DNA from 2 places in the Actinomyces sp. zg328 genome. Region 2 is predicted to be linked to the other one. Evidence: riboswitches for the same ligand, from Rfam matches in the RefSeq annotation. Region 2 holds a riboswitch; the other holds the start of a gene.
What was found. Region 2 has a riboswitch for ZMP and ZTP ahead of glyA (serine hydroxymethyltransferase). Riboswitches for the same ligand answer to the same signal wherever they lie in the genome.

Region 1 (14,311 bases), on a different contig from region 2:
GCAGGGCTGGTCGCTCATCTCGGCCGGGCGGGCGCTCGGCGCGCTCATCGAGGGCGGTGCCCCGGGCGAGCACCTGGCCTCGGCGCTGGCCGCCGGCGCGGTCTCGGCGCTGGCGGCGGCGGGGGCGCGGGCGGTGTCCCTGGGCAGCGCGGCCCGAGAGGAGGCGGCGCTGCGCCGCAAGGTGCTCTCCCACCTCATGCGGCTCGGCCCGGCCCGCGCGGCCCAGCAGCGCACCGGATCGACCGTGTCGGTGCTGGCCGACGGCGCCGAGCGCGTGGCGCTGTACCGGCAGACCTTCCTCGCCCCGACGATCGCCGCGGGGCTCGCCCCGGCCCTCGTGCTCGCCGAGCTGGGCATCGCGGTGGACCCGGTCCCCTCCGCGGTGCTGGCCCTCGCCGTCGTCGGCGTGCCCGCGCTCATCATCGGCTTCCACAAGACGCTGAGGTCGTCATCCTCGGGATCGCGCAGGAGCCGGGCGCGCCTGAGCGCGGAGTACCTCGACGCCATCCAGGGTCTGACCACCCTTACGCTGGCCCGTGCGGCGCGGCGCACGCACGAGCGGCTGCGCGAAGCCGGGGAGGGCAACCGGCGCGCGGTCATGCGCCTGCTGGCCGGCAACCAGCTCGTCATCCTGGTCACCGACTCCCTCTTCTCCCTCTTCCTCATCTCGGTGGCCGCGGTCAGCGCCGTGGCGCGGCTGGGCTCGGGGGCCATCGGCGTCGGCGATGCGCTGGCGATCGTGCTGACCTCCTTCGTCCTGCTCGAGCCACTGGACCACGTGGGGGCGTTCTTCTACGTCGGCATGGGAGGCCTGGCCAACCAGCGGGTCATCCGCCGCATCCTGTCCTCCTCGGGCCCGGGCGGCGCGGCGGCGCGGGGGCCGTCGAAGGCGGCGGGGGCTCCTGAGCCGGCGGGGCCGCCAGGACCATCCGAGGCCCCGGGGGAGGTGGGGCCCTCCAGGGCGATCCGCCTGCGAGGGGCGAGCGCCACCTGGGGGCACGCCGAGGTGCTCCACGGCATTGACCTCGAGGTGGAGCCCGGCGAGCACGTGGCGGTCGTCGGCCCCTCCGGATCGGGTAAGTCCACGCTCATGGCCCTGCTCAAGGGCGATCTCCTCCCCTCAGCCGGCGCCGTGGAGGTCAACGGCGAGGCGCTGGCGCCGGGGTCGGGCGCCGCCGAGCAGGAACGGGTCCGCGCCGCGAGCGCCCTGGTGGCACAGTCCACCTGGCTCTTCTCCGGCACCATCGCCTCCAACCTCCGGCTCGCGGCGCCCTTGGCCAGCGACGATGAGCTGTGGGAGGCGCTGGCCACGGCCAATCTCGCCCAGGAGGTGCGGGCGATGCCCCAGGGCCTCCAGACCCTCGTGGGTGAGCGGGGCCTGGGCCTGTCCGGGGGCCAGGCCCAGCGCGTCTCCCTGGCGCGGGCGGTGCTCGCCGACCGGCCCGTCCTGCTCCTGGACGAGCCGACCAGCCAGGTGGACCTGGCCGGGGAGGCCGCGATCATCGAGGCGATCGAGCGGGTCTCCGCCGGGCGCGCCGTCATGACGGTCTCGCACCGCGCCGGCGCGCTGACCGGGGCTGATCGCGTCATCACCGTCGAGGACGGGCACCTCATCGCCACCGAGCCCGGCGGGCGCCCGGGCAACGGGGCGGCCACCGAGCCCGGGCACGGGGCGGCAAGGGGCGGGCGATGAGCACCAGCGCAAGACGCGAGCGAGGCGGCCCCGGGGCGCAGGACGCCCGGATGGCGCGGACCCGCCCGGGTGGGGCCAACGAGTCGGCATCCGCCCCGTCCTCCCCACTCCCCCCGCCGAGCCGCCGCGCGCTCATCGGCTGGCTCCTGGGCGTGACGCGGCCGGTCCTGGCGCCCCTGGTGGGCTCGACGCTGTGCCGCATCGCCGACCTCCTCCTGGGCTGCGCCATCATGGCAATCGGGGCGGTCGCCGTCGTCCGCGCGGGCGCGCAGGCCGCCTCCGGGGCACACATCGGCATCCCCTGGGACCTGGCCGGGCAGCTCGCGCTCGCCTCCCTGCTCAAAGCGGCGCTGCGCTACGGCGAGCAGTTCCTCGGGCACTTCGTGGCCTTCAAAGCTCTGGAGCTGCTGCGCGGGGAGATCTTCGCCGCGCTCATCCCCCGCGCTCCGAGGGTCATGCTGGAGGCGCGCTCAGGGGACCTACTGGCGCGCGCCACGAAGGACGTCGACCGGATCGAGGTGTTCTTCGCCCACACCTTCGCCCCCGCCGTCAGCGCCGTCGTCGTGCCCCTGAGCGTGGTGGGCATCGTCGGGGCGACGACGTCCTGGCCCGTGGCCCTGACCGCCCTGGCCTTCCTCGTCGCGGCGATCGGGGTCGTGCCCGCGCTCGGGTGGCGGGCGTCGCTGGCCTCCTCGCGCCGGGCAGTGGTGGAGCGGGCCGGGCTGACTCAGCACGTCACGGACTCCATTCAGGGAATGGCCGAGGTGGTGGGCTACGGGCGCGCGGAGGAGCGTCTCGAGGAGATGGGCGCGATCGACCGCGCCATTCAGGCCGCCGGAGCCCCGGCGCGGCGCTGGACGGCACTGCGCCGGGGCGGCGCCCAGCTGCTCGCGCTCGCGGGCCCCGCCGCGATGATCCTCGTGGGCGCCGACGGCGTGCGCGCGGGGGCCTTCTCCGCGGCCGCCCTGGCGGGCGGCGTGGCGGCGGTGGTGCGCCTGGCCGAGACGGCGCGGGGCGTGGAGGAGCTCGCCGCCGCGCTCAACGCCTCCTTCGCCGCGGCCGAGAGGGTGTGGGCCACCGCTCACTCCCCTATCGAGGTCGTGGACGGGCAGGGGGAGCTGGCCCGGGCGGGCTCCCATGAGCTCGTGTGGGAGGGCGTCTCCTACGCCTACCCGGGCTCACCGAGGCTCGCGCTCGATGACGTGTCCGTGCGCGCGGCGGCGGGCCGGTGGACCTGCCTCGTGGGGGTCTCCGGCTCGGGCAAGACCACCATGGGCCATCTGGCGCTACGCTTCGACGACCCCACGGCGGGCCGGATCCTCCTGGACGGCGTCGACATCCGGGAACTGAGGGGGGACAGCCTGCGTCGCGAGGTGGCCCTGGTCAGCCAGAGCGCGCACCTCTTCCGGGCCAGCGTCCTGGACAACCTGCGGCTGGCCGCGCCGGGCGCGAGCGAGGAGGAGGCGCGGCAGGCCTGCCAGGACGCCGGGATCCATGACGACATCGAGGCCCTGGAGTCCGGTTACGGCACGATGATCGGCGAGCGCGGGGCCTCGCTGTCCGGCGGGCAGCGCCAGCGGCTAGCGCTGGCGCGGGCGCTGCTGGCCCGCCCCGGGGTCATCGTCCTGGACGAGTTCACCTCGCACCTGGACCCGGCGCTCGACGCCCGGGTGCGCTCCCGCGTGCGCGAGCGCCTGGCCGGCACGACAGTCGTGGAGATCACGCACCGCCTGCAGTGGGTGGGCGGGGCGGACCACGTGGCCGTCCTCGATGGGGGCCGCGTCGTCGAGCAGGGCACCCCCGCCGCGCTCATGTCAGCGGGCGGGGCGCTGGCCAGGCTGGTGGCCCGGGAGGGGTGAGAGAGGGCCGCGGCCCCGGCTCGGCCTCAGTCGCTGGGATGGCCCGCCGCGGCCCTGGAGGCGGCCAGGTCCTCGGGGCTGACCACGCCCTCGACGCTCACGCTGTCGAGGTAAGCCATGCCGTCGAAGGCGAGCTCTCGGGCGTTCTCCGGGTCCCCCTCGCGGCCGAGGCGGCCGTCGGCGAAGCGGTCGATGGCGATGGCGATGGCGGCATCACCGGTGACGTTGGTGGCGGTGCCGAAGGAGTCCATGGCGATGTAGGTGGCGAACATGAGCCCGACCTGGGCGTCGTTGAAGCCCAGCATGGAGGCGATGAGGCCTGAGGCCGCCGCGATCGCGCCGCCGGGGACGCCGGGGGCCGCGACCATCGTGATGCCGAGCATGAAGATGAAGCCGATCCACTGGGCGGTGCTGATCGTCAGGCCCTGGGTGAAGGCGATGGCGAAGGCGAAGGCGAAGATCTTCGACGTCGAGCCGGCCAGGTGGATCGTGGCGCACAGGGGGATGACGAAGGAGGCGACGGCGTCGGACACGCCCAGCTTCTTGGTCTGGCGCAACGTGACCGGGATGGTCGCCGCGGAGGACGAGGTGCCCAGGGCCGTCATGTAGGCCGGCAGCAGCGTGAGGATGGCCTTGAGCGGGTTCTTGCGGCCGATGGCCCCGGCGGCGGTGTACTGGCACGCCAGGATGACGACCTCGAGGACGAGCACGACGATGACCACGCGCACGAGGGTCTTCATGACGGCCCAGGCCTCGCCCGTGTAGGCGAAGTTGAGGAAGATGCCGAAGATGTGCAGCGGCAGGAGGGGGATGATGATCGCCTCGATGAGGCGGGTGATGATGGCGCGGAAATCGATGAATCCCTTGCGCAGCACGCCGCGGGGCACGAGCGAGAGGCCGATGCCCATAACGAAGCTGAGGATGAGGGCGGTCAGGACCTCCAGCGGCGGGGCGATCTGAAGGGTGAAGAAGCTCTCCAGGGCGCTCCCGGGCTCGGAGACGTTGCCGAGCGTCACGCCGGACAGGAGCGTGGGGAACAGGGCCGCGCAGGTCGCGTAGGTGACGAAGCCCGCGAAGAGGGTGGAGGCGTACGCGACGGTGGTGGTAACGCCCAGCCACTTGCCGGCCCCGTGCCCGAGGTCGGCGATGGCGGGGGTGACCAGGCCGATGATGATCAGCGGGATCGCGAACTGCAGGAACTGGCTGAAGATCGCCGAGAAGGTGGCAAAGACGCGGCCCAGGGGCGCCGGGATGATGGGGTCGCCGCCCACGCGGATGGAGCCGAGGATGACGGCCAGGAGGATCGCGACAATCACCCACAGGAGAATGCCGCCCCTCATGCGGCGCTTGCGCGCGGCGGGCTGTGCGTTGGACATGTTGGGGCCTTCCAGATACAGGGGATCGCCGCGTGAGCGCGTGATGACTGTGACAGCGGGGCAGGATCTCACACTCACCGCCGCGCGGGCGGGGGCGTCTGCCATCCGGGATGGAGCGAGGCCCCGATGCCGCCCGCCGGGCGCCGGGGCTCAGCCGAAGATGCGCGGGAGGTCCGCGTAGGGGGCGAGCACGAGGAGCGCCAGGGCGAGCAGCACGCCGAAGACGACGTCGAAGAGCCGTGAGCGCGCGGAGATCCAGGTGCCCTGGGGGCGCTGGAAGCGCATGACGACGAGGGTGAGGAGCAGGGCCACCAGCGCGATGACGCCGAGCCGCTGGCGGCCCAGCAGGCTGATGACGGGAACGACGGCGAGGCTCACCGCCACGGCGACGACGCCGGCGGTCCGGTAGGTCTGATGGGCGCGGCTGCGCGGCGGGGCCACGCCCCGCCGGGGGCGCTCATCCGCGGGTCCCGCGGACGGCCCACCCGTGGTGCTGGCGCTGGCCGCGCTGTCCCCCTCCTGGCTCACGCGCCCACCCTATCGCCCCGCCTCCAGCCCGGCCGCGCCGGGCCGGGAGCGGCGGCCTCAGTGGAAGAAGTGGCGCTGCCCGGTGAGGTACATGGTCACGCCCGCGGCCTTGGCGGCGGCGATGACCTCCTCGTCGCGGATGGAGCCGCCGGGCTGGACGACCGCGCGCACACCGGCGTCGATGAGGACCCGCAGGCCATCGGCGAAGGGGAAGAAGGCGTCGGAGGCGGCCACGGCCCCCCGAGCCCGCTCGGGGGAGGGACCGGTGAGGATCCGGCCGGCGTCGCCCCCGCCGACGGCCCCGGTCTCACCGGACGCGGAGGCGGGCGCCGCGGCGTCGCCGGTGGAGCGGGCGCCGAGCGTGTTGGCGCGCTCGACGGCCAGGCGGCAGGAGTCGACGCGGTTGACCTGGCCCATGCCCACGCCCACGGTGGCCCCGCCGGAGGCCAGCAGGATGGCGTTGGACTTGACCGAGCGGATGGCCCGCCAGGCGAAGCGGAGGTCGGCGAGGGTGGCCTCATCGGCGGGGTGGCCGGCGGCGAGGGTCCAGGCGGCGGGGTCATCGTCACCGGCCTGATAGGCGTCGCGCTCCTGGATGACGGCGCCTCCGGAGATCTGCTTGATCTCCCATCCCTCGCGCTCGGGCGGCTCGACGGCGAGAACGCGCAGGTTCTTCTTGGCCCTGAGGATCTCCAGGGCCTCGTCCTCGAAGGCGGGAGCGGCCACGACCTCGGTGAAGATCGGCTTGATCTGATGCGCCATGGCGGCGGTGACGGTGGCGTTGGTGGCGATGACGCCGCCGAAGGCGGACACGGGGTCGCAGGCATGGGCGAGGCGGTGGGCCTGCGCGACATCACCACTGGGGCTGATGGCCACGCCGCAGGGGTTGGCGTGCTTGATGATGGCCACGCAGACCTCGCCGTCGTGGTCGTAGGCGGCGCGCAGGGCGGCGTCGGTGTCCGTGTAGTTGTTGTAGCTCATGGCCCTGCCGGACAACTGCCGGGCGTTGGCCACTCCCCCGCGCGCCCCTGGGGCGGTGTAGACGGCGGCGCCCTGGTGGGGGTTCTCGCCGTAGCGCAGGGCGGCGAGGCGCTCGTAGGCGGCGCCGGCGTAGGCGGGGGGCGCGACCGGGCCCTCGGCATCGGCCGCGGTGCCGGCTCCCGCGCCGTCGGCCTCGATCTGCTGCGCGAACCAGGTGGCGACGGCGGCGTCGTAGGCGGCGGTGTGGGCGTAGGCGGCCGCGGCGAGGCGGCGGCGCTGGGCGAGGGAGAACCCGCCGTCGGCGATGGCCTGGACGGCCTCGGCGTACTGGTCGGGGGAAGTCAGGATGGCGACGCCGGGGTGGTTCTTGGCGGCGGCGCGGACCATGGAGGGGCCGCCGATGTCGATCTGCTCGACGCAGGCGTCGAAGGGCGCGCCGGAGGCGACGGTGGCGGCGAAGGGGTAGAGGTTGACGACGACGAGGTCGAGGGGGGCCACGCCCAGGGAGTCGAGTTGGGCGAGTTGGTCGGGCTTGCGGCGGTCGGCGAGGATGCCGGCGTGGACGGCGGGGTGGAGGGTCTTGACGCGGCCCTCGAGGCACTCGGGGAAGCCGGTGACCCGCTCGACGCCGGTGACCGCGATGCCCGCGGCGGCGATGGTGGCGGCCGTGGAGCCGGTGGAGACGATCTCGACGCCGGCGGCGGCCAGGGCGGTGGCGAGCTCGACGAGGCCGGTCTTGTCGTAGACGGAGACGAGCGCGCGGTGCACGGGGACGACGTCGGGATTGACCAGTCCCTCGGTGGGGACGTGGGCGGTGGGCACGCTGGTCGGGGCTGAGGGGGCCGGTGAGGCGGTCACGAGGGGCTCCTGTGGTTCCGGGTTTCGGCGGGACGCCCAGGCGGGCGACGTCCCCTCCACATGGGGCGGCGGCCGCTCCCCGGTGGTACCCCACCCTCGCCAGTCGCGACCGGTCCCAGGCTAGCGCGCTCCCGCCCCGCCCCGCCACATCACGCCGAGACCGGTCGAAAATAAGAGCGAGACCGGTCGAAAATAGGAGCGAGACCGGTTCCCGGCGCCCCGCCGACCGGTCTCGATCCTGATATCGACCGGTCTCGATCCTGATATCGACCGGTCTCGGGAAAGGGCGCGGGGCGCGGATCAGTCCTCGGCCTGCTCCTGCTGCTTGCGCCAGCGGATGCCGGCGTCGATGAAGCCGTCGATGTCGCCGTCGAAGACGGAGTCGGGGTTGCCGACCTCGTGGTTGGTGCGCAGGTCCTTGACCATCTGGTACGGGTTGAGGACGTAGGAGCGCATCTGGTCTCCCCAGGAGGCCTTGATGTCCCCGGCGAGCTCCTTCTTCTTAGCGTCCTCCTCCTGCTGCTTGAGCAGCAGCAGGCGCGACTGGAGCACGCGCATGGCGGCCGCGCGGTTCTGGATCTGCGACTTCTCGTCCTGCATGGACACCACCAGGCCAGTGGGCAGGTGCGTGATGCGCACGGCAGAGTCGGTGGTGTTGACGCTCTGGCCGCCGGGCCCCGAGGAGCGGAAGACGTCGATGCGGATGTCCGTCTCGGGGATGTCGATGTGGTCGGTGGACTCAATGAGCGGGATGACCTCGACGGCGGCGAAGGAGGTCTGGCGGCGCCCCTGGTTGTCGAAGGGGCTGATGCGCACGAGGCGGTGCGTGCCGCCCTCCACGGACAGGGTGCCGTAGGCGTAGGGGGCATGGACCTCGAAGGTCACGGACTTCAGCCCGGCCTCCTCGGCGTAGGAGGTGTTGAGGACCTTGACGGCGTAGTCGTGGCGCTCGGCCCAGCGCGTGTACATGCGCAGGAGCATCTCGGCGAAGTCGGCGGCGTCGACTCCCCCGGCGCCCGAGCGGATGGTGACGACGGCGTCGCGCTGGTCGTACTCGCCGCTCAGCAGGGTGCGGATCTCCAGGTCGGCCAGGTCCTTGGAGACGGCGGCGAGGTCAGACTCGGCCTCGGCGAGGATCTCCGCGGCGTCGTCGCCCTCCTCCTCCCCGGCGAGTTCGACCATCGCCTCGAGATCGTCGATGCGCTCGCCGAGCTCCTCGACGCGCTTGAGATCCGCCTGGGCGTGGGACAGGGCGGAGGTGACCACCTGGGCGGCGTCCGGGTCGTCCCAGAGGTCCGGGGCGGCAGCGGACTCGCTCAACTCGACGATGCGGGCGCGCAGGGCGTCAGGGTCGGTCACCGCGGCGATGGAGGCGTAGGTGTGTCGGAGTCGTTCGATCTGCATGGGGAAGTCAGTGGCCACCCGGCAAGAGTAGTCGATCCGCCAGACCCTCCCCTCCTCACCCCATGACGGCGCCCAGGGGGATCGTCTGCTCCAGCAGCGCTGACAGGACCGCGCGCACCGCCGGCCCGGGCTCGGTGCGCGTGGCGCGATGGCGCACGACGAGCTGGCGCGCGCCCAGGCCGGGCAGGCGGGTGATGCGCACGTCGTCGGGGATGTCGTTGCTGCGCACCGCGAGTTCGGGGAGGAGCGCGTAGCCCAATCCCGCATGGGCCATGGCGAGCACGACGTCGTAGTCGTTGCCCACGTGCCGGGTGTTCAGGGCGACTCCGAGCTGCCCAGACAGGCGGGTCAGCGCGAAGGCCCCGGCGGTGGAGGGGTCGAGGGCGATCCAGGTGGCGCCGGCCAGGTCCGCCAGCGACGTCGGCACGGCGCAGCCCGGGGGGACGACGACGAGCCAGGACTCGTCGAGGATCGGCACATCGCCGAGGCCGCGGGGGGCGGGGGGCAGGGCGCGGGCGTCGCGCTCCAGGAGAAGGAGGTCGAGCTCGCCGCGGCGCAGGCGGGACAGGCCCGCGCGCTCCTCGACCTCCTCGATGATGATGTCGAGCCCGGGGCGGTTGGCCTCCAGGTCGGCGATGAGCGGGAGGAGGATGGCGCGCACGGCGGTGGCGAAGGAGCCGACGCGAACCGTCCCGGTGGGGCTGGCGCCGTCGAGCGCGGCGAGCTTGCGCTGGGCCTCGATGAGCTCGCCCTCGATGCGCTCGGCGCTCTCGGCCAGGACCCGACCGGCCTCCGTGAGGACCGCGCCAGTCGGGGCGCGGTCCACGAGACGGGCGCCGCTTTCCTTCTCCAGGAGCCGGACGTGCTGGGACACCGCGGAGGGGCTCATGTGTAACGAATCCGCTGCTGCGACCACCCCTCCGGCGCGCTGGACGGCGAGGAGGACGGACATCCGACGAGACGACAGGTTCATGAAGTAAAACTACATCCCCCATGCAGATACCTGCGATTGATCTTCATCGTCAGGGAGTCCATGATCTTCCTCCGTGACCCACATCGTTCCCTACCTCCTCTCCCTGGCCGGCTGGCTCGGCGCCGCCGAACTCCTCTGGGCCTACGTCCTCATCTCCTCCGGCAGGCTGGCCGGTGATTCCCTCAAGTACCAGGCCCTCAACATCTCGGGCTCGATCATGCTCATGGCCAACTGCGCCTCCTCCGGCGCCTGGCCGAGCGTCATCGCAAACCTCTTCTACCTCGTGGTCGGCATCAACGTGCTCCTGACCGTCAAGCGCGCCTACATCGCCGGGCTCGTGCGCCGCGAGGCGGCCGCCGTCTCCGCCCGCTGGCAGCGCCCGGGGCAGACCAGGATGACCGGCGCCGCCACTGACCCCGCCGCGCGAGCCCTTCCGGCCCCCACGGCCGAGATGGCGGCGATGCCCGCCGGTCAGACGGCGTCGTCGGCGCCTGCCGCCGCGCTCCTGAGCACCGCCGCCTGACCGAGCCGCCCATCGGCTGGCGCGCTCCGCACCGAGCGGTGCCGTGCGCACCGAGCGGTGCGAGTTGCCCGCACCAGTCGGCGCAGACGGCACCGGTGGGCGCAGACGGCACCGGTGGGCGCGCGTCGCGCGGATCCCCACCCGCCTCAAGGCGCCGTCGTCGTCCGGGCCGACCCCGCGGCGCTGATGTCGAAGCCCTCGAAGGGCAGCACCCCCCAGGGCAGGAAGGGCGGGCGCGAGTGTCCGCTGAGGGTGACGACGGCGACCCTGCCATCCTCGACGTGGGCATCTCTCACGCTCACATCGCTCAGGCCCCCGGCGCTCGCCACTCCCACCTCCGCCTGGGAGACGAGGTCGTCGACGGCGGCGCTCCGCACGGAGGCGTCGTCCATGGCCACGGGCGCGGCGCTAGGGCCACCCGTGTAATAGCCGTCGGGCGCGATCCTGCCCGCCCCCGCCACCGCGGCGGAGTCCGCCATGGCGGTCAGGCGCTTGACGTCCAAGTAGACGGAGGTCACCGACGCGATGCCGAGGGTCAGGGCGAGCACGACGGCGATCATGCCGATCCCGAGCAGCATGGCCTGCCCGTCCTCGGCCGCGCGGCGACGAAGCAGCACCCTGAGGCGCCGTCGCCAGGGGACGGGCGCCGAGAGCGCGGGTGGGCCCGTGGTTGCGCGGGCATCGTCGGGCCTCATCGATCACCCTCTGGGCCCGGGATGCCATTGTCGATGGTGCTCACGGGGCGCACGGCGGAGATCGTGACGAGATCGTCACCGATTCCGGTCATGGACACGAGCGGCAGGCCGACTCCCACCTCCACGCGCACGGCCCTGGGCCGGGCGCAGGCGGAGTCCTCGCAGTCGAGGACGAGCGCGGTGGCGGGGTCGTCATCGATCCCTTGATCGGCCAAGGCGAGGCCGACGGCGGCACGGGCCCGGGCCGGACCCAGGCCATCAGCGCCACCCGCGCTGTACTCCATGGCGCGGGCGGCGGAGTCGGCGGCGCTGGCCACGGCGAGCGAGGCCGCCTGAGCCTGGGCGAGAGCGATGATGAGGTAGAGGACCGGCAAGACGATGGCCACGCTCCATCCGATGAACTCGACCGTCGCGCTGCCCCGTTCGCCCTCCGCTCCCCCGCCCGGCGCGGGGAGCCACCGGGTCCTCATCAGCCGTCTCATGGCGTCGCGCCAGCTCGGGCGAGGGCCGATTCATCGAGGGCGTGACCGCTCACACGCAGGCTCCCGCCGGGGCCCAGCAGCCCGAGGACGGGCATGGGCGCGCTCACCTCGACCTCCACCACGGGCAGACCATCGCGAACCGCGCGGCGGACCCGCACATCCGTGACGTAGTCGTCGGCGAGGGCGGCGCCGGTCAGGGCGCGGACGCGCGCGGCGGCCTCCTCCTCGGTGCCTCCCGCCAACGCGGCGCGCCTGGCGCCCTCACCCGCGGCATCGATGAGGACGTTGCGCGCGTAGAGCCCCAGCGCGAGCTGGAGGAGGGCGACGGCCACCGCGATGACGAGGGAGCCGACCATGACGAACTCGGCGATCGCCGAGCCCTCCTCACCGTTCCCCTGCCCGGGGCCGCGGCGGGATCGGGGCGGGCGCGGGGCGTCAGGCCGACACGGGCCCAGGCGCTCAGATCGCACCGGTCACCTTGTTCATCGCGGAGGTGAAGATGTTGACGAGCGCGGGACCGGCCACGGTCCATAGGGCGACGACGAGCCCGGCGGTCATGAGCGTGACCAGGACCCATCCGGGGACGTCGCCGCGCTCGGGCGCGATCGCGCGGCCGGCTCGGACGGCGAGCGCCCTGGCGCGCCGGGGGCAGTCGAGCGCGGCGGCGCCAAGTGAGCCGCTCAATCTGACGGCGCCGCGCCGGGAGCTGCGGGAGGGGGTGCTCATGGTGGTTCCTTCCTTGAGTGGGGGGATCGGGCCGCGGCTCCGGGAGGTCAGATGCCCAGGCGCAGGACGACGATCCCGGGATAGAGGGCGAACAGGACGGTGATGGGCAGGACGAGGAAGACGACGGGCACCATCTGGGCGATCTCGCGCTTGCCGCCCTCCTCGATGAGGGCGCGCCGGGCGGCCTCGCGGGAGTCGGCGGCTTGGGAGCGCAGGACCTCGGCCAGGGGCGTCCCGCGCTCCATCGCCACGGTGATGGCCTCGCAGAGGCGGGCCAGGGCCGGACAGCCGCACCGCGCCTCTAGGTCCTCGAGGGCGGTGGCCAGGACGGTGCCCGAGCGGATGTCGGCCAGGGTCATGGCGAGCTCGTCGACGAGGTCGCCGCGCCCCCGGCGGGCGACCCGCTCGATGGCGTCCACCGGCCCTTGACCGGCCCCGACGGCGAGCGCGAGGAGCTCGACGACGTCGGGCAGCTGCGCCTCGATCCTCGCGGTGCGCCGCTTCACGGAGCGTGAGAGCCACCAGTCGCGGGCCGCCGCCCCGGCGATCGCCGCGATGAGGGCGCCGATCAGCACGGCGGGGACGCTGATGGGCCGCACGAACGAGGAGATGAGCCCCAGCCCGAGGGCGGCGGACAGGCCCGCGCCCGCCCAGACGAGTTGCTGGACCCTCAACTCGTCGTAAGTGAGGTGGGAGCCGGATCGGGCCAGGCGCTGTCGGACTGAGTCGGCGGACGAGCCCATGGATTCCAGGAGCCCGCCCAGGCCGGCGACGGCGGCGAGCAGCAGCCCAGGGACGGTCTTCCCGCTGGGGCCGGGGGCGCGCAGGAGCGCGGATCCGCGGGGCCGCTCCCGGACGTAGGGCTCAAGGCGCGCGACGAGGCCGGGGCGCCGCCACGACAGGGCCTGGAGGACCAGGAGGATGCCCAGCGAGGCGAGCAGGCCGATCAGGCCCCCGAGAACGAGATGGTCGCTCATCGCAGCACCCGCTCCTCCTCGGGCAGGCGCCCGATCCTCAGCATGAGGCGGTAGGCGAGCGCGCTGGCCATCGCCCCGATGAGCAGGACGAGGGCGCCGCCGCTCGTGGCGTAGGCGGCCGCGGCCTGGGGGCGCGTGGACAGCAGGGCCAGGACGAGCCAGGGGGCGGCCACGGCCACCCGCGCGCCGTTGACGGTCCAGGATTGACGGGCCTCGAGTTCGCCGCGGGTGCGCATGTCCTCGCGCAGCATCCGGGCCAGGGACCGCATGAGGTCGGCGAGTTCGGTGCCGCCGACCTCGTGGGCGAGGTGGAGCGCCTCGACAATCCTGTCCGCGACGGGGTCGGCGAAGCGGGCCCTCAGGCGGGCCAGGGACTCATCGAACCGCGCTGTGGCCGCGTAGTCGACGGCGAAGGCGGAGAACTCGGCGCGCACCGCCTCCGGGCCCCGCTCGGCGAGGCTGGCCAGCGCCTCGGGCAGGCTCATCCCGGCCCGGATCCCGGAGATGAGCGTGTCGACCGCCTCGGGCCAGATCTCGCGCAGGCGCGTGCGCCGGGCGCGCGCCCGCGAGGAGATGAGGAGGAAGGGTAGGAGGGAGGCGATGGCGCCGAAGGCGGCCGCGATGGTCCATGCTCCGGTGGCGCCGAGGAATCCGAGCGCGACGACGGCGCCGGCCCCGAGGCTTCCGATCACGAAGGCGGCGGGGCTCGTGCGCCCGGCACCGGCCTGGATGAGGAGGTCCCCCAGGCGCCGGGACCGCTCGGATCTCCACCGCGGGGGCTCGCTCGTGCAGGCCTGCCAGATGAGGACGAGGCCCAGGCCCGCCAGGAGCCCTGCGATCGCGCCCATCACTGGCCCTCCCGTCCGGCGGGGGCCAAGTGGGCCGCGACCGCGGCGGGGACTCGGGCGGAGCGCCGCGAAGTGGGCGGCGCGGCGTCGGGGAGGAACGGCGCCTGGCCAACGGCCAGGAGGGAGGAGAGGTCGTGCCCGGCGCGCTCGTAGCGCTCCCGGCCCGGCGGCAGGCCGGTGCCGCGGACGAGGTGGTCGGCCCGGTCGCGGTGGAAGAGGTCGGCCAACTCGATGACGCCGTTCTCGACCCGGCCGGTGACGGCGCGGATCTCTCGCACGGTGCGGCGGCCGGCGGCGTCGATCCCGAGGTGGACGACGAGGTCGATCGCGCTGGCGACCGTGGGCACGACGAAGGCGGCGGAGACGTTCTCCCCGGCGAGCAGCGGCA
Region 2 (14,311 bases):
CAGCGCTCGTGACCTCGGTGAGCGCGAAGATCGCGTCGAAGCCCCAGTAGGCGAAGACGGCCAGCAGCACCGCGTGGAACCAGTCAAGGGGAGAGCCGGCCATGGGCGCCAGCCGCACCCCGCCCCCGGCCACGAGCCCGGCGCAGACGATCGTCGCCCCCACGCCCGCGACGATCGCCAGGTACTGCAAGGCCGCCATGAGCCGCAGCTCGTAGAGGTCGATGAGCGCGGCGACGCCGGTGAGCGCCGCCGCCAGGCCGGCCTTGAGCGCCGCTGGGGCGGAGGGGATGAGCAGGTCGGCGGCCACGTGGGCCATCCCGGAGGTGGCGATGATGCCGGTGGAGGCCAGGCAGAAGCCCGCGAGCCAACCGGTGCGCGGCAGGCGGTGCCGCACCCAGGCGTAGACGCTGCCCTTATGCGGGTCGCGGCGGTCGTTGGCGCTCATCCCGGCGGCCACGAGGGCGGCGGGGATCGCCGCGAGCAGGTAGACGACGGCGGTGCCCGAGCCGACCAGCGCGGCGATGAGCGGCGCGGTCACCATGATCGAGTACCACGGGGCCGTGGCGGACAGGGCGAGCGCGGTTCCCTGGGCGGTGGTCAGCCGCGGGGCGCTTGCCCCGGGCCTCCGGGGCCGTTCCTTGCGTCGCCCCCGAGGGGGCGCCGTCGTCGATCCGGGCGCCACCATCCCCGGCGCCTAGAGCCGGATCCGATTGGGCACGAACCGGCAGTAGTAGTCCGTGATGGGCCCATCGGACTCGCGGATGCCCAGGCCGTAGCACTCGTCGCCGACCATCCAGGTGCCCAGGACGGGGCGGTTGTGGAGGTGGTCGGAGCCGGTGAAGTCGGGCAGCGCGCAGAACTCCTGGATGACGTACCCCTCCACGCCCCAGCCGCCGGGTTGGACGATGTGCCGGCCCTCCCCATGCAACTCGATGTTCGCGCCCTCGCGGGCGTGAAGAGGCTTGATGACGTACTCGCTCATGCCCATGGTGTCATGGCGGGCGCGGGCCTCGTCGGGGTACATGTAGGTGGGGATGAGGTTGGGGTGGTTCGGGTAGAGGTGCCACAGCGCCGCCGACAGCGCCTTGGTGGACAGGAACATCGTCCAGGCGGGCTGGAACCAGTGGTCCGGCTTGAGCGCGCAGATCGCGGGGCCGAACTCCTCGAACATCATCTCCTCCCACGGGTAGAGCTTGAAGATGGCCTCGAGATGGCGGTTCTCCCCGTCGGTGAAGCGGGCGGCCTCCCGATCCAGCCCGAGCTGCTTCATCTCCACGAGCATGCCGGTCAGGCCCGCCTGCGTGGCGGTGTCCATGAGGTAACTCGTGGTCATGAGGTCCTCGCCGGAGTCGTCGGCGTCGGTGTAGGCGAAGTGGTACATGTGGGGGCGCAGGCCGTGAAGTCCGCCGAGGCGCTCATCGATGCGCCCCCACTGGGCGATGAGCTCCTCGTGGATGCCGTTCCACTGGTCGATGCCCGTCAGGCCCGCCTTCAGGTGGACGTCCTCGTGCCAGTACCACTGGATGAGGGCGGCTTCCACCAGCCCGGTGGGGGTGTCCGCGTTGTACTCCAGCATCTTCGGCGGGCGCCCGTCATTGCCTGAGTAGATGAGGTCGAAGCGCGAGTAGAGCGAGGGGTCATCGCGGTCGAGGGAGACCGTGGCGTACTCGATGGCCTCCCTCGGGATGCCCAGGTTGAAGGGGGAGCCGGGCTTGAGGGATTCCTCGGCGAGGAAGCCGGCCGCGTCCTTGGCCATCATGTGGAGGCTCTCGCTGGTGCGCTCCAGGAGGTTGACCTCGTCCATGGTGAGCTCGTAGCAGGCGAACTCATTCCAGTAGTTGGTGATGATCCCCGTGGCGGGGTCGGTGGTCTCGGAGAAGACGAGGCCCTGGCGGGCGATGGTGTCGCGCCAGCCGGGGCGCGGTGAGCATGGGACGCGCAGCATTCAGGACCCCGATCCGCCCTTGGAGCCGGAGCCGAAGCCCCCGTGACTGGTCCCCGAGCCCCGCGAGTAGGAGCCCCCCGAGCGCTTGGAGGTGGTGACCTTCCTGCTCGACGACGGCTTGGAGCCGTCGTACCCCGAGGGCACTGCCTCGCCGACCCCCGGGGCCCTGACCGAGGAGCCGCGCGAGATCGGCGCGTAGACCCAGTGGGGTCTCCTCGAGCGGTCGCTCCCGCTGTCGGAGCACTTCTCGTCCTCGATGCGCTGACCCGTGGCGGGGTCCTTGCAGACCTTGACGTAGTCGGCGTCGGTGTTGCCGTCGTCGGACTTCTCGGGGGCGCAGCCATGCATCCCCCCGATCCACAGCGCCGCCGCCGCGGCTGTGACGGCGGATACGACGACTCTTCGGCCTCGGCCCCTGGCGTGCATCGCTCTTCCTTCCCGCGCCGCGCCGGGCAGGGGCGCCGTACCGGGCAGGGGCGCGGCGCCGATGGGCGCGGTCGCCAGCCTAGGGCCGCCGGGCGCCGTCGACAACGGCTGTTCCACGGCAGCGCTCCCCATCGTCTCGCATCGTCCCCATCGCCCCGCCCGCGGGGGCGCCCCGCTGGGCGCCGCGCCTCATCTGCTACTCCAACCCGCCCTCCATGCGCGGGGGGCGGGCGGCTCGGCCCGCGGCGTGGCTGGGCTGGCGCCGGACGGGACCCGACCCGCCTCCGCGCGGGGGGAGCGCCCGGTCTCGCTCGTGATTTCGACCGGTCTCGCGCGACCCGCCCCCCGCGCGGGGGCGCCCCGCGCCGGTCGGGGTGGGCGCGGGGCGCTAGGGAGTGGGGAGGAGGGCTCCCGGGCGGGAGTCGTCGTGGGAGGCTCAGCCCTGGCGGGCCTTGAGGCGCGGGTTCTTCTTGTTGATGACGTAGGTGTGGCCGCGGCGGCGCACCACCTTCGAGCCCGGCTGCTTGGCCAGGGAGCGGATCGAGGCGCGGACCTTCATGCTCAGGCCTCCTTCTTCGTGGGGCGGGTGCGCTTGCCGTAGCGGCGCTCGAACTTCTCCACGCGGCCGGCCGTATCCAGGATGCGGCCCTTGCCGGTCCAGAACGGGTGGGAGGCGCTGGAGACCTCGACGTCGACGACGGGGTAGGTATTGCCGTCCTCCCACTCGATGGTCTCGGCGGAGGTCATGGTCGAGCGGGTCAGGAAGGCGAAGTCCGCGCTCTTGTCGCGGAAGACGATGGGATGGTAATCGGGGTGGATTCCAGGTCTCATGATGTGCTCCTTGTCACCAGGACGACTTGACGATGCCGGGCAGCTCGCCGCGCGAGGCCATCTCGCGGAAGCGCACGCGCGAGGTCCCGGTGACGCGCAGGTAGCCGCGCGGGCGCCCGTCGACGGCGTCCCGGTTGCGCACTCGCGTGGGGGAGGCGTCGCGGGGCAGGGCGTGCAGCGCGGCCATGGCGGCCTCGCGCTCGGCGGTGCTCAGATGCGGGTTGACGCTGGCTTTCTTGAGCTCAGCGCGGCGCTCGGCGTAGCGGGCGACGACGGCGCGGCGGCGCTTGTCCGCGGCGATCTTGGAGTTCTTGGCCATCAGCGGGACTCCTTGAACTCGACGTGGCGGCGCACCACGGGGTCGAACTTGCGCAGCACGAGGCGGTCGGGGGTGTTGCGGCGGTTCTTGCGGGTGACGTAGGTGAAGCCCGTGCCCGCGGTGGACACCATCTTGATGATGGGGCGCAGGTCCTTGGCGGTCTTGCTCATCGCAGCTTCTCCCCTCGGGCGAGCATGTCGGCCACGACGGCGTCGATGCCCTTCTTATCGATGGTCTTGATCCCGCGCGCGCTCACGGTCAGCGTGATGGTGCGCCCGAGCGAGGGCGCCCAGTAGCGCTTGCGCTGGAGGTTGGGGTCCCAGCGCCGGTTCGTGCGGCGGTGGGAGTGGGAGACGGACTTGCCGAAGACCGGCCGGGCTCCCGTGACTTGGCAGTAGGTGGTCATGGGTGCAGTATTGGGATTGAATCTCATTACCGTCAAGTTGGAGCCCTCATGACTCTCGACTCATCCCGGCCGGGGGCGGACCGGCCCTCCTCCCGCGGCCCCCACGCGGGCGCCGGCCATCGGATCGCCCTCATCAGCGCCGTCGATCCCGCTCTGCTGGACCTGGCGGCCCTCAGCCTCCACGGCGAGGACGCCCTCGTCATCGCCGCCACGATCCACCCCGATCAGGGAGACAACGGCGTCATCAGACTGTCCTCGACCGGCTCGCAGGCCCCCGACGGCGAGTCCTCCCCGGCGCTCGCCGAGCCCGCCGTGCTCGACGTCGACATGCCCACGTCCTGCCCCACCTGCTCCCTGCGCGAAGTGCTCCTCGCCGTGGCCGAGGACCGCGCCGACGACGAGCCGAACGGTGTCACCGTCATCCTCCTGCCCCCGGCGATCGAGATCGTCCACCTCGTGCCGCGCCTGGCGGAGGAGCTTGAGTCGGTTGCGGGCGTCGCGCTCGCGGGTGTCGCCCACGCGGTTCTCACCGCCACCGCCGTCGACGAGATCCTCACCCACATCCCGCTGGCTGACCGAGGCCTGGCTTGGGGCGAGGGCGACCCCCGCTGCACCGGCGAGGTCCACATGCTGGGGCTCGGCTACGCCGACGTCATCATCGCGGTGGGGGAGGAGGGTGCGGGCGCGGACCTCGTCGAGCACCTGCGCGCCCACGACGCGCTCCTCCTACCCGGATTCGACGCGCCGGTCCTCGACGCCCTCCTGTCGGTGCGCCATGACGCTCGCGCCGCCGTCGCCCGGGTCCACCCCGCCTCCACCCGCGCCTGGGGAGGGCCGGTGGAGCACGGCGTGCGCACTCTCGATCTGGCCTCCGACCGGCCCTTCCATCCCGAGCGGCTGCGCGAGCTCGTCGCCGACCTCGCCGGGGCGGGCATGTGTGCGCGCGGCTGCTTCTGGCTGCCCAGCCGACCCGGGCGCGTCTGCGCATGGGAGGTCGCCGGCGGTGCCGTCACCGTTGGTGACGCCGGCAGCTGGGACGAGGCGCCCGCCCCCTGGGGTGAGGAGGAGGCGCCGAAGGCGGGAGCGGGCGGGCTTGTCGGCCCGCGCTGCCACCTGGTGGTCACCGGCATCGCCGACGACGCCGCCTGCGAGCGCGTGCGCGAGGCCTTCTCCCGCATCCTGCTCCGGCCCGACGAGTTCGTGACGGCCCTGGCCTGGAGCGGCCCCGACGGCGATGCCATGGACGACTGGTTCGGCGGCGACTGAGGGGCGCGGGTGCGGCGGGGCGGCGGGGCAGTGGGGCAGTGGGGCGGCGGGTGCCGCTCGCACTGAGAGGTGCGGCTGGCACTGGGAGGTGCGGTTTGCGCCCACTGGTGCGGGCAGGACGCTCCACTCGGTGGAAATCGCACCGCTCGGGGCAGGAAGCGCCCGCCGTGCCGCCGCCCGCCGTGCCGCCACCCGCTACCCGCCGTGCCGCCGCTTCCTCGGCGTCGTCGCGCGCTGGCGGGTGCGGTTTGCACCCACTGGTGCGGGCAGGACGCTCCACTCGGTGGAAATCGCACCGCTCGGGGTGGATGGCACCGCTCGGGGTTGGGGGCGCCGGTCGATCGCCGTGCCGCCGCTTCCCACCTGCCGTTTCCTCGGTGTCGTCGCGCGCTGGCGGGTGCGGTTTGCACTGGGAGGTGCGGTTTGCGCCCACTGGTGCGGGCAGGACGCACCACTCGGTGGAAATCGCACCGCTCGGGGTGGATGGCACCGCTCGGGGTTGGGGGCGCCGGTCGATCGCCGTGCGCTGGCGGGTGCGGTTTGCACTGGGAGGTGCGGTTTGCACCCACTGGTGCGGGCAGGACGCACCACTCGGTGGAAATCGCACCGCTCGGGGTAGGAAGCGCCGGTCGACTGGCGTGCCGCCACCCGCTACCCGCCGCCCGCCGTGCCGCCGCTTCTTCGGCGTCGTCGCGCGCTGGCGGGTGCGGCTGGCACTGAGAGGTGCGGCTGGCACTGAGAGGTGCGGTTTGCGCCCACTGGTGCGGGCAGGACGCTCCACTCGGTGGAAATCGCACCACTCGGGGCAGGAGGCGCCAGTCGGGGTGGATGGCACCACTCGGGGTAGGAGGCGCCCACCGCCCACCGCCCACCGCCCGCCACCCGCCGCGCCGTCGCCCGCTACCCGCCGCGCCGCCGCCCGCCGCGCCGCCGGGCGCGATAGGGTATGGCCGTCGCGACTGGCGCCGGGTGGATCACCACCGGGGAGCGGCATGACACGCAGATCCGGGGTCGCCCGCCTGGGCCGCGGATCGCCCGCCGCGGCGCGCACGCGCGCCCGAGTACCCGCAGGAGAAGCATGACCGCCCCAGCCACCGTCTCCCTCAACAACCTCCCCCTGGCCGAGCTCGACCCCGAGATCGCCGCCGTCCTGGACGGCGAGCTCGACCGCCAGCGCGGAACGCTCGAGATGATCGCCTCTGAGAACTTTGTGCCCCGCGCTGTCCTCCAGGCTCAGGGCAGTGTGCTCACCAACAAGTACGCCGAGGGCTACCCCGGCAAGCGCTACTACGGTGGCTGCGAGGTCGTCGACGTCGCCGAGCAGCTCGCCATCGACCGCGCCAAGGCCGTCTTCAGCGCCGAGTACGTCAACGTCCAGCCTCACGCCGGGGCCCAGGCCAACGCCGCCGTCCTCCACGCCCTGGCCGACTCCGGCGACACCATCCTCGGCCTGTCCCTCGCCCACGGCGGGCATCTCACCCACGGCATGCGGATCAACTTCTCCGGGAAGAACTACCACGCCACCGCCTACGGCGTCGATGAGACCACCCACCGCATCGAGATGGAGCAGGTGCGCGAGACCGCCTTGCGCGAGCGCCCCCGCGTCATCATCGCCGGCTGGTCCGCCTACCCCCGCCACCTGGACTTCGACGCCTTCCGCTCCATCGCCGACGAGGTCGGCGCCGCGCTGTGGACCGACATGGCGCACTTCGCCGGGCTCGTCGCGGCAGGACTGCACCCCAGCCCCCTGCCCGCCTCCGACGTCGTGTCCACCACCGTCCACAAGACCCTCGGCGGGCCGCGCTCGGGCATGATCCTGTCCAACCGCGCCGAGCAGTGGGGCAAGAAGCTCAACTCTGCCGTCTTCCCAGGCCAGCAGGGCGGGCCCCTCATGCACGCGATCGCAGCCAAGGCCATCGCCATGAAGATCGCCGGGACCCCGGAGTTCGCGGACCGGCAGGCTCGCACGCTCGCCGGGGCCCGGATCCTCGCCGAGCGCCTCCTGGCCGACGACGTGCGCGGCGCGGGCATCAGCCTGGTGACCGGCGGCACCGATGTCCACCTCGTCCTGGTGGACCTGCGCGACTCCGCCCTCGACGGCCAGCAGGCCGAGGACCTCCTCCACGCCGCGGGGATCACTGTCAACCGCAACGCCGTGCCCTTCGACCCCCGCCCCCCGCGCGTCACCTCCGGACTGCGCATCGGCACCCCGGCCCTGGCCACTCGCGGCTTCGGTGAGGCCGAGTTCACCGAGGTCGCCGAGATCATCGCCACCGCGCTGACCGCGGGCGCCGCCGGCAACGCCACCGAGGACCTGCTCACGGGCCTGCGCTCGCGGGTGACGGCCCTGACCGACGCCTTCCCGCTCTACCCGGGCCTGGTCCAGTGAGGGCCCCCTGGGAGGGCGCCGCCCGCGTCCTGGACGGCAAGGCCTCCGCCGCCGCCATCAAGGCCGAGCTCACCGAGCGGGTGGCGGCACTGCGGGCGCGCGGCGTCGTGCCCGGGTTGGGCACGGTGCTCGTCGGCGAGGACCCGGGCAGCGTCAAGTACGTGGCCGGCAAGCACTCGGACTGCCGCGAGGTCGGCATCGAGTCCATTCGCGCGGACCTGCCTGCCACCGCCACCCAGGGGGAGATCGAGGCCGCGATCGATCGCCTCAACGCCGATCCCGCCTGCACCGGCTACATCGTCCAGCTGCCGCTGCCGCGCGGCGTCGACACCAACGCCATCCTGGAGCGCATCGACCCCGACAAGGACGCTGACGGACTCCACCCCACGAACCTCGGCCGACTCGTCCTGCGCGGCGCCGGGCCCATCGACTCGCCGCTGCCGTGCACGCCGCGCGGCTGCATCGAGCTCATGGCCCGCCATGGCATCGACCTAGCCGGCAAGGACGTGTGCGTCGTCGGCCGCGGCGTCACCGTGGGGCGCACCATCGGCCTCCTGCTGGCCCGCAAGGACGTCAACGCCACGGTGGACGTGTGCCACACGGGCACCGCCGACCTCGCCGCGCATGTGCGCCGCGCGGATGTCGTCATCTCCGCGGCCGGCTCGGCCGGGATCATCACTCCTGCGATGGTGGCCCCGGGCGCCGTCGTGCTCGACGTGGGCGTCTCGCGCGTGGTGGACCCCGTCACCGGCAAGGGCCGGATCGTCGGGGACGTGGCCGACGGCGTCGACCAGGTGGCCTCCTGGCTCTCCCCGAACCCCGGGGGAGTGGGGCCGATGACCCGCGCCCTCCTGCTGGCCAACGTCGTGGAGGCCGCCGAGCGCGCCGCCGAGCGCGCCGCTGAGCGCGCCGCCCACGTGACCCCCTGACCGAGACCGGTCGAAAATAGGGGCGAGACCGGTCCGTGAACCGGTCTCGCTCTTGTTTTCGACCGGTCTCGGTCAGTTGCCCATGACGAAGGCCCGCTTCCTCAGGCTCCCGGGCTCCAGGTCCGTGATGACGACGGCGCTCACCGAGGCCCAGCGCGGGCCGCGGTAGAGCCAGGCGATGAGGCGCGCCACGTCGTCGGCGGGGCCTTGCGCGAGAACCTCCACATCGCCATCGGGCAGGTTGCGCACCTCGCCCACCAGGCCCAGGCGCTCGCCCTCCTCCATGCAGGACCAGCGGAAGCCGACCCCCTGGACCCTTCCTGATACCAGGGCGTGGATCGTGCGCCCTCGTGCCGCCGCCCGCGCGCTGGCGCCGCCGTCGCGGCCGATGCTCCTCATGCCCCCATTGTGACAGGTGGCACTTGGAATCGCCGCTCGGCTCCGCCGGGTGTGGCCCCGCTTCGAGCGCATCCCGGCCGCGTACGCTGGGCGGCATGCGAATCGCCACCGTCAACGTCAACGGCATCCGGGCCGCCGCCCGCAAGGGCATGGGGGACTGGCTCGCCACCGCCGCGCCCGATGTCCTCCTCCTGCAGGAGGTGCGCGCCGACCCCGAGATCGCCGCCCCGCTCCTCCCCGGTTACGAGCCCATCGTCTGGCCCTGCCGCATCAAGGGGCGCGCGGGAGTCGCCGTCGCCGTGCGCGAGGGCAGCGGCATCACGGTGGGGCGGACCCGCCTGGGCGTGGCCGCGCCCGGGAGCGACGAGCCCGATGTCGACTCCGGCCGCTGGTTGGAGGCTGACCTCGCCCTGCCCGGCGCCGCTCCGGGCGCCCCCAGCGTCCTCACCGTCATCTCCGCCTACCTGCACTCCGGCCAGATAGGCACGGAGAAGATGGACCAGAAGTACGCCCACCTCGACCTGGTTGACGCCCGCATGGCGGCGCTGCTGGCCGAGTCGGAGGCATCCGACGGCGCCCGTGAGATCCTCATGGCCGGCGACCTCAACGTGGTGCGCTCCGAGCGGGACATCAAGAACTGGAAGCCCAACCACAACAAGGTCGCCGGCGTCCTCGACGAGGAGATCGCCCACTTGGAATCCTGGTTTGACGCTGGATGGGTGGACGCCTCCCGCCACCTCCACCCCGACGCCCAGGGCCCCTACACGTGGTGGTCCCAGCGCGGTAAGGCCTTCGACAACAACGTCGGCTGGCGCCTCGACTACCACGTCATCACCCCCGGCCTGGCCGAGCGCGCCGAGAGTCTGCGCGTGGACCGCGCCGAGGACTACCAGGGTCGCTGGTCCGATCACGCCCCGCTCGTCGTCGACTACCGGCTGTAGCTGGGGCGCGGCTCCAGGTAGAGCGAAACCGGGTCCGGGGAGAGCCCCCGGACCCGGTTTCCGCCTACCTAGGCGAGCCTTCCGCCGCGGCGGGATCAGGCCCGACGACGGCGCGACTGCCTGACAACGAGCGCGATGATCGCGGTGAGGCCCAGGCCGAGTCCTCCGAGGTAGAAGAAATCGGCTCCCATCCCGCCGGTCAGCGGGAGCGCGGGCACTGGGCCCTTGTAGTTCGGGAAGGGATCGTTGAACACGTGGTTCACGACGGCGCCATCCGATCCGACCGTGATGCTGAACGCCTTCGGCTTCTTGTCGAGCCGGTACCCGGCCGGCGCCTTGGACTCGGTGAGTTCCAGGGCCGCGCCGTCGGCGGGAATGCCCTCAACCTGGAAGCTTCCGGGAGTCGGGTCGGCGTCATAGTAGGTCGCGCCCGCGGCCTTGGCCTTGCAATCGCCGGAGTCGCAGTCGGTGATCACGGTCGCGGCGGGGAAGGAGGGGCCGGTGAGGGTCCACTCGGAGCCCGCCAGGGCCTCGTTGCTATCGCCATCGACCTTCTTCCAGGACACCGTGCCGGTGGCCCGGGTGTTCGTGATGGTTCCAAGATCGACCGCGAGGCTCGTGCTCGAGATCCGCGCGGGTCGGGCGGTGGTGTCCAGGACGTACCCGCTGGGCGGGGCGGCCTCGGTCACGGTGTAGTTGTCCCAGGGCAGGTTCGTCACCTTGAACTTGCCGGGAGCGGGGTCGGAGTCGGCGATCCCGCCCTGGCACTTCCCGATCTCGACGCAATCGGTCACGGTCACTCCAGCGGCGCCGGCGCCCGTGCCCTTGATCGTCCAGGAGGAGCCGGGGAGCTCTTTCGCGGTGCTGGCGTCGGTCTTGGTCCAGGTGAGCGTGCCCGGCTTGCGCTGGTTGGTGAACTCGCAGGCGACATTGGCGCCGGGTGAGAGGGTGATCGTGCCCTCGCCGGGGTTGCCGGTGGGGGTGACGGCAAGGGGGGAGCCGTCAGCGGAGGTGCAGGAGATCGCCTTGTTCTCCCAGCCCTCGGCCGCGCCCTCACTGATGGTCACGGTGCCGGTGTCCTCGCCGGGGGGAACGGTGACGGTCCAGGGATTGTCCACCGTGCCGTCGTCCCATGTGACCTGGGTGCCTCCCACCACGGTCGAGCCGTCCTGGGCGGCGGCGGTCAACTCCCAGTCCGCACGGGAGTTGGGCAGCGGGCTCCCGTCCACCGCGAGGGCCTTCTTGGTCATCGTGAGGGTCGCCTCGAGGGGATCATTGGAGACGCCGATGACACGCGCCGCGCGCTGAGCGCTCGTGATCTTCACGCTCCAGACGCTCGTGGCCTTCTTGTAGTTCTTGGGAGCCAGGGTCTCGGCGAGGGAGTAATCGCCCAGGGGAAGATTCTCGACGAGGAACTTACCGGGGGCGGGGTCGGCGTCGTTAGTGCCGGCGCACTGCCCTGCGGAGGTGCAGTCCTTCACCGCCAGCGTGGTGCCGCCGGGGCCGGTGAGGGACCATTCAGAGCCGGGCAGGAGTTGGGAGGGCGCGTTGCTGGCCGTCTTGTCCCAGGCCACGGAGCCGGAGAGGGGGGCGTTGGTGAACGTGCACTCCACGACGACGCTGCTCTGCTGGGGGATTCGAACGGTTCCGCTGGCTCCGTTGCCCTGGGCGAATGGGGTTTTGCTCCCGTTCTGCGTGCAGCTCCACGATGAGGAGTAGTTGGAGAGGTTCGCGCCGTTGGCCGCGCTCTCTGAGAAGGAGAAGTCGGTGTTGACCAACACGGGGAAGATTCCGATGACCTCCTTTTGCACGCCGTTGGCGCCTCCCGTGGTTTGGACGGATGCGATCTCGCCGCCCGCCGGGTCGTAGCTCACCGAGAGCTTGAACTGATCGTTGGCGTTCTGCCGCTTGACGATGTTCTTCTTCAGGATGAAGGTCGCGGGCGAGCCGCAACTGGCCAGGTCAGTGCTTTCTGAGGCTTCTCCGTTGATGTCCGTGCCGAGGCTGCTCTTGTTGATCTTCGGGCTGATCTGGTTGAAACTGACCGGGTCGTAGGTGCCCACATTGTTCGCGTCCGAGAGGTAGAGTTTCCCCTCGGCGTCGAAGGCGATGCCGTTGACCGCCTTATTGTTCGAGATTCTGTCGGCCTTGGTGGTGTTCGCCGGGATGCGGTACTTGCTGCCACTGTCCGCGGCGAGAGCCGCAGCGGTCGCCGAGAAGATCTGGGTGAGCCCCGAGGTGCTTGAACTCCGGACGACGAACATGTTTCCGGCATCGTCGAAGGCCAAGTCACCATTGCCATCGCCGTTATCGATTTTCTCGCCGACGTCAATGTATCCCACATCCTGGATCCATTTGGCTTCCAGGTAGCCGTTGGGCATCCGCCAGACGCGGAAGTGCAGGTGCGTCCTTCTGGTCCACTGGTCGGTGACCTCCTCGTAGCCGCCGAAGTAGTAGTCGCCCGTGGAGGGCTGGACCCCGCCGGCGATATAGGTCCCGTTGAGGAGCCCCCATTGATCGGAGTCTATCCGATCTGTGCCTGTCCATTTTCCATTGGAGTAATGGACGATCCTGACTTGATGATCACTGCGTTTCTGGATGAGGAAGTAGGCCCCGGCCCCATTCTTCTCGATACCCAGTCCGTTCGCTTTGTCTCCGTCGTAGAACCATTCAAAGGGATAGTCGTATCCCTCGACATGTGAGACAGTGCCGTCGGGAGAGAGCTTGTTGATGGTCCCGTTGGCGGTCACGTTGTACACCGTCCCGGGAGTGCATTGGAAGATCCCGTCCGCAGCTTGGGCGGGCGGGATGGGGCTCAGAGAGCGGGGAATGCTGACCGCGTCAACACAGATGAGGGCGAGCGCGCAGAGGGCCAGTAAGGCGCAGTGAGCGACGCGTCTGGCGTGCGGTGGGGTATGGGAACGAGAACTCATTGTCACTCTTCGTTGCGGATCTGACGCGACACGCCCTTCCCCGCCGGTGGGAAATAGCCGGGCGCTGGGGGCGCTCGGGGTGGGAATGCTCGTCCTTGTAGGGAGCCGGGCTGGCGATGGGGAATCGTCATACCTCGGCGGCTATGAAGATGACACTAGCAAATGCCGGGGGCAGGGGATGTGGGCGCAATGACATTGTTATCACCCTGATCGGCCGGGGTGGTGACAACCTCGCTGGCGAGCCGCGCTTCCATGACTGTGGCCCTGGCGGTTCCCGCCTCCGCGCGCGGGCGAGCGGGAGCGGGTGAGCAAGGGGCCGGAAGCGAGCGGGAGCGGGCGCCCGGCGCTCCTCCGGGAGCGCCGGACGCCCGCTGCGCAAGGCGGTTCTGCGCGCGCCTCAGGCTGTCGCGCGGCCAGCTGGGGCGCTAGGGACGGCGTCGATGAATGCCGGAGGGGTGAATCCCTCGCGCGCGTAGGCGGCGACGACGGCGCGCGCCACATCGTCCACCCGGTCGGCGTCCACCAGGGCGATCGCGCTGCCCCCGAACCCGCCGCCGGTCATGCGCGCCCCGTGGGCGCCAGCGGCGCGCGCCGCCTCGACGGCCACGTCCAACTCGGGGCAGGTCACCTCGTAGTCCACGCGCAGCGACTCATGCGAGGCGTCCATGAGTTCCCCGACTCTGGCCAGCTTCTCTCCGACCAGCGGGGAGCCATCGGACAGGAGGGAGACCAACTCGACTGTCCGGGCGATCTCGGTGACGACGTGGCGCGCGCGGGCGACCAGCAATTCCGCCTCCTCGCCACCGCGTTCGCGCAAATTGGTCAGCGCCTCCTCCAGGCGCTCGGGCGCGATATCGGCCAGGAACTCGACGCCGAGGATCTCCGCCGCGCGCTCGCAGGCGGAGCGGCGCGCCCCGTACTGGCCGTCGGCCAGGGAGTGCTTGGCGCGGGTGTCAATGACGAGCAGGGCCAGGCCTTCGGCGGCCAGATCGAAGGGGACGTGAACGACCTCGCCGTCGCGGCAGTCGAGTTCGAGGGCATGCCCGGCGCGGCACCGCAGCGAGGCCGACTGGTCCATGCCGCCCGTGGGGGCCCCGGCCATCTCATTCTCCGCCCGCACGCAGGAGGTCACCAGGCGGGCGCGGCCGGCGTCGGCGGGCGCGTCGGCGGGCCCGGCCAGCGCGAGTCCCGCGATCTCGTCGAGGGCCACGCTCGTGGCGCACTCCAGGGCGGCCGAGGAGGACAGGCCTGCCCCCAGTGGGACGCAGGAGACTAGGGCGGCGTTGAAGCCCGGCAGGGGGCCGAGTCCGTCGCGCTCCAGGGCCCAGGCGACCCCTGCGATGTAGGCGGCCCAATGGGGGACCTCGCCGGGGGTGCCCTTGGGGCCGATGGCGTCCAGGTCGAGCACGTCCACGGCCTCGCGCGTCTGCGGCGAGATGAGGCGCACCGTGCGGTCATCCCGGCGCCGCAGCGCCAGGAAGGCGCGGTGCGGCAGGGCGATGGGCAGCGCGAGACCGCCGTTGTAGT

Region 1: linked by a shared signal. The riboswitch ahead of purH (bifunctional phosphoribosylaminoimidazolecarboxamide formyltransferase/IMP cyclohydrolase) and the one ahead of glyA (serine hydroxymethyltransferase) in region 2 are both predicted to bind ZMP and ZTP.

What each region holds. Positions count from the first base shown of each region.
Region 1 covers NZ_VWPE01000016.1:25,030-39,340, forward strand. Annotated here, with positions in the region: gene GVV75_RS07585 (ABC transporter ATP-binding protein/permease) at 1-1,693, shown strand, start outside; gene GVV75_RS07590 (amino acid ABC transporter ATP-binding/permease protein) at 1,690-3,552, shown strand; gene GVV75_RS07595 (dicarboxylate/amino acid:cation symporter) at 3,579-4,928, opposite strand; gene GVV75_RS07600 (DUF3017 domain-containing protein) at 5,079-5,456, opposite strand; gene purH (bifunctional phosphoribosylaminoimidazolecarboxamide formyltransferase/IMP cyclohydrolase) at 5,514-7,295, opposite strand; ZMP/ZTP riboswitch at 7,323-7,412, opposite strand; gene prfB (peptide chain release factor 2) at 7,596-8,717, opposite strand; gene GVV75_RS07615 (LysR family transcriptional regulator) at 8,755-9,672, opposite strand; gene GVV75_RS07620 (CBU_0592 family membrane protein) at 9,746-10,195, shown strand; gene GVV75_RS07625 (pilus assembly protein TadG-related protein) at 10,342-10,812, opposite strand; gene GVV75_RS07630 (peptidase T4) at 10,887-11,360, opposite strand; gene GVV75_RS07635 (TadE/TadG family type IV pilus assembly protein) at 11,369-11,842, opposite strand; gene GVV75_RS07640 (hypothetical protein) at 11,832-12,098, opposite strand; gene GVV75_RS07645 (type II secretion system F family protein) at 12,146-13,075, opposite strand; gene GVV75_RS07650 (type II secretion system F family protein) at 13,072-13,923, opposite strand; gene GVV75_RS07655 (CpaF family protein) at 13,923-14,311, opposite strand, start outside.
Region 2 covers NZ_VWPE01000018.1:15,502-29,812, forward strand. Annotated here, with positions in the region: gene GVV75_RS08000 (APC family permease) at 1-685, opposite strand, end outside; gene GVV75_RS08005 (glutathionylspermidine synthase family protein) at 695-1,945, opposite strand; gene GVV75_RS08010 (hypothetical protein) at 1,946-2,371, opposite strand; gene ykgO (type B 50S ribosomal protein L36) at 2,808-2,930, opposite strand; gene GVV75_RS08020 (type B 50S ribosomal protein L31) at 2,933-3,202, opposite strand; gene rpsN (30S ribosomal protein S14) at 3,216-3,521, opposite strand; gene rpmG (50S ribosomal protein L33) at 3,521-3,691, opposite strand; gene rpmB (50S ribosomal protein L28) at 3,688-3,927, opposite strand; gene GVV75_RS08040 (GTP-binding protein) at 3,976-5,193, shown strand; ZMP/ZTP riboswitch at 6,139-6,225, shown strand; gene glyA (serine hydroxymethyltransferase) at 6,272-7,582, shown strand; gene GVV75_RS08050 (bifunctional methylenetetrahydrofolate dehydrogenase/methenyltetrahydrofolate cyclohydrolase) at 7,579-8,511, shown strand; gene GVV75_RS08055 (acylphosphatase) at 8,584-8,910, opposite strand; gene GVV75_RS08060 (exodeoxyribonuclease III) at 9,006-9,851, shown strand; gene GVV75_RS08065 (MSCRAMM family protein) at 9,947-12,610, opposite strand; gene galK (galactokinase) at 13,182-14,311, opposite strand, start outside.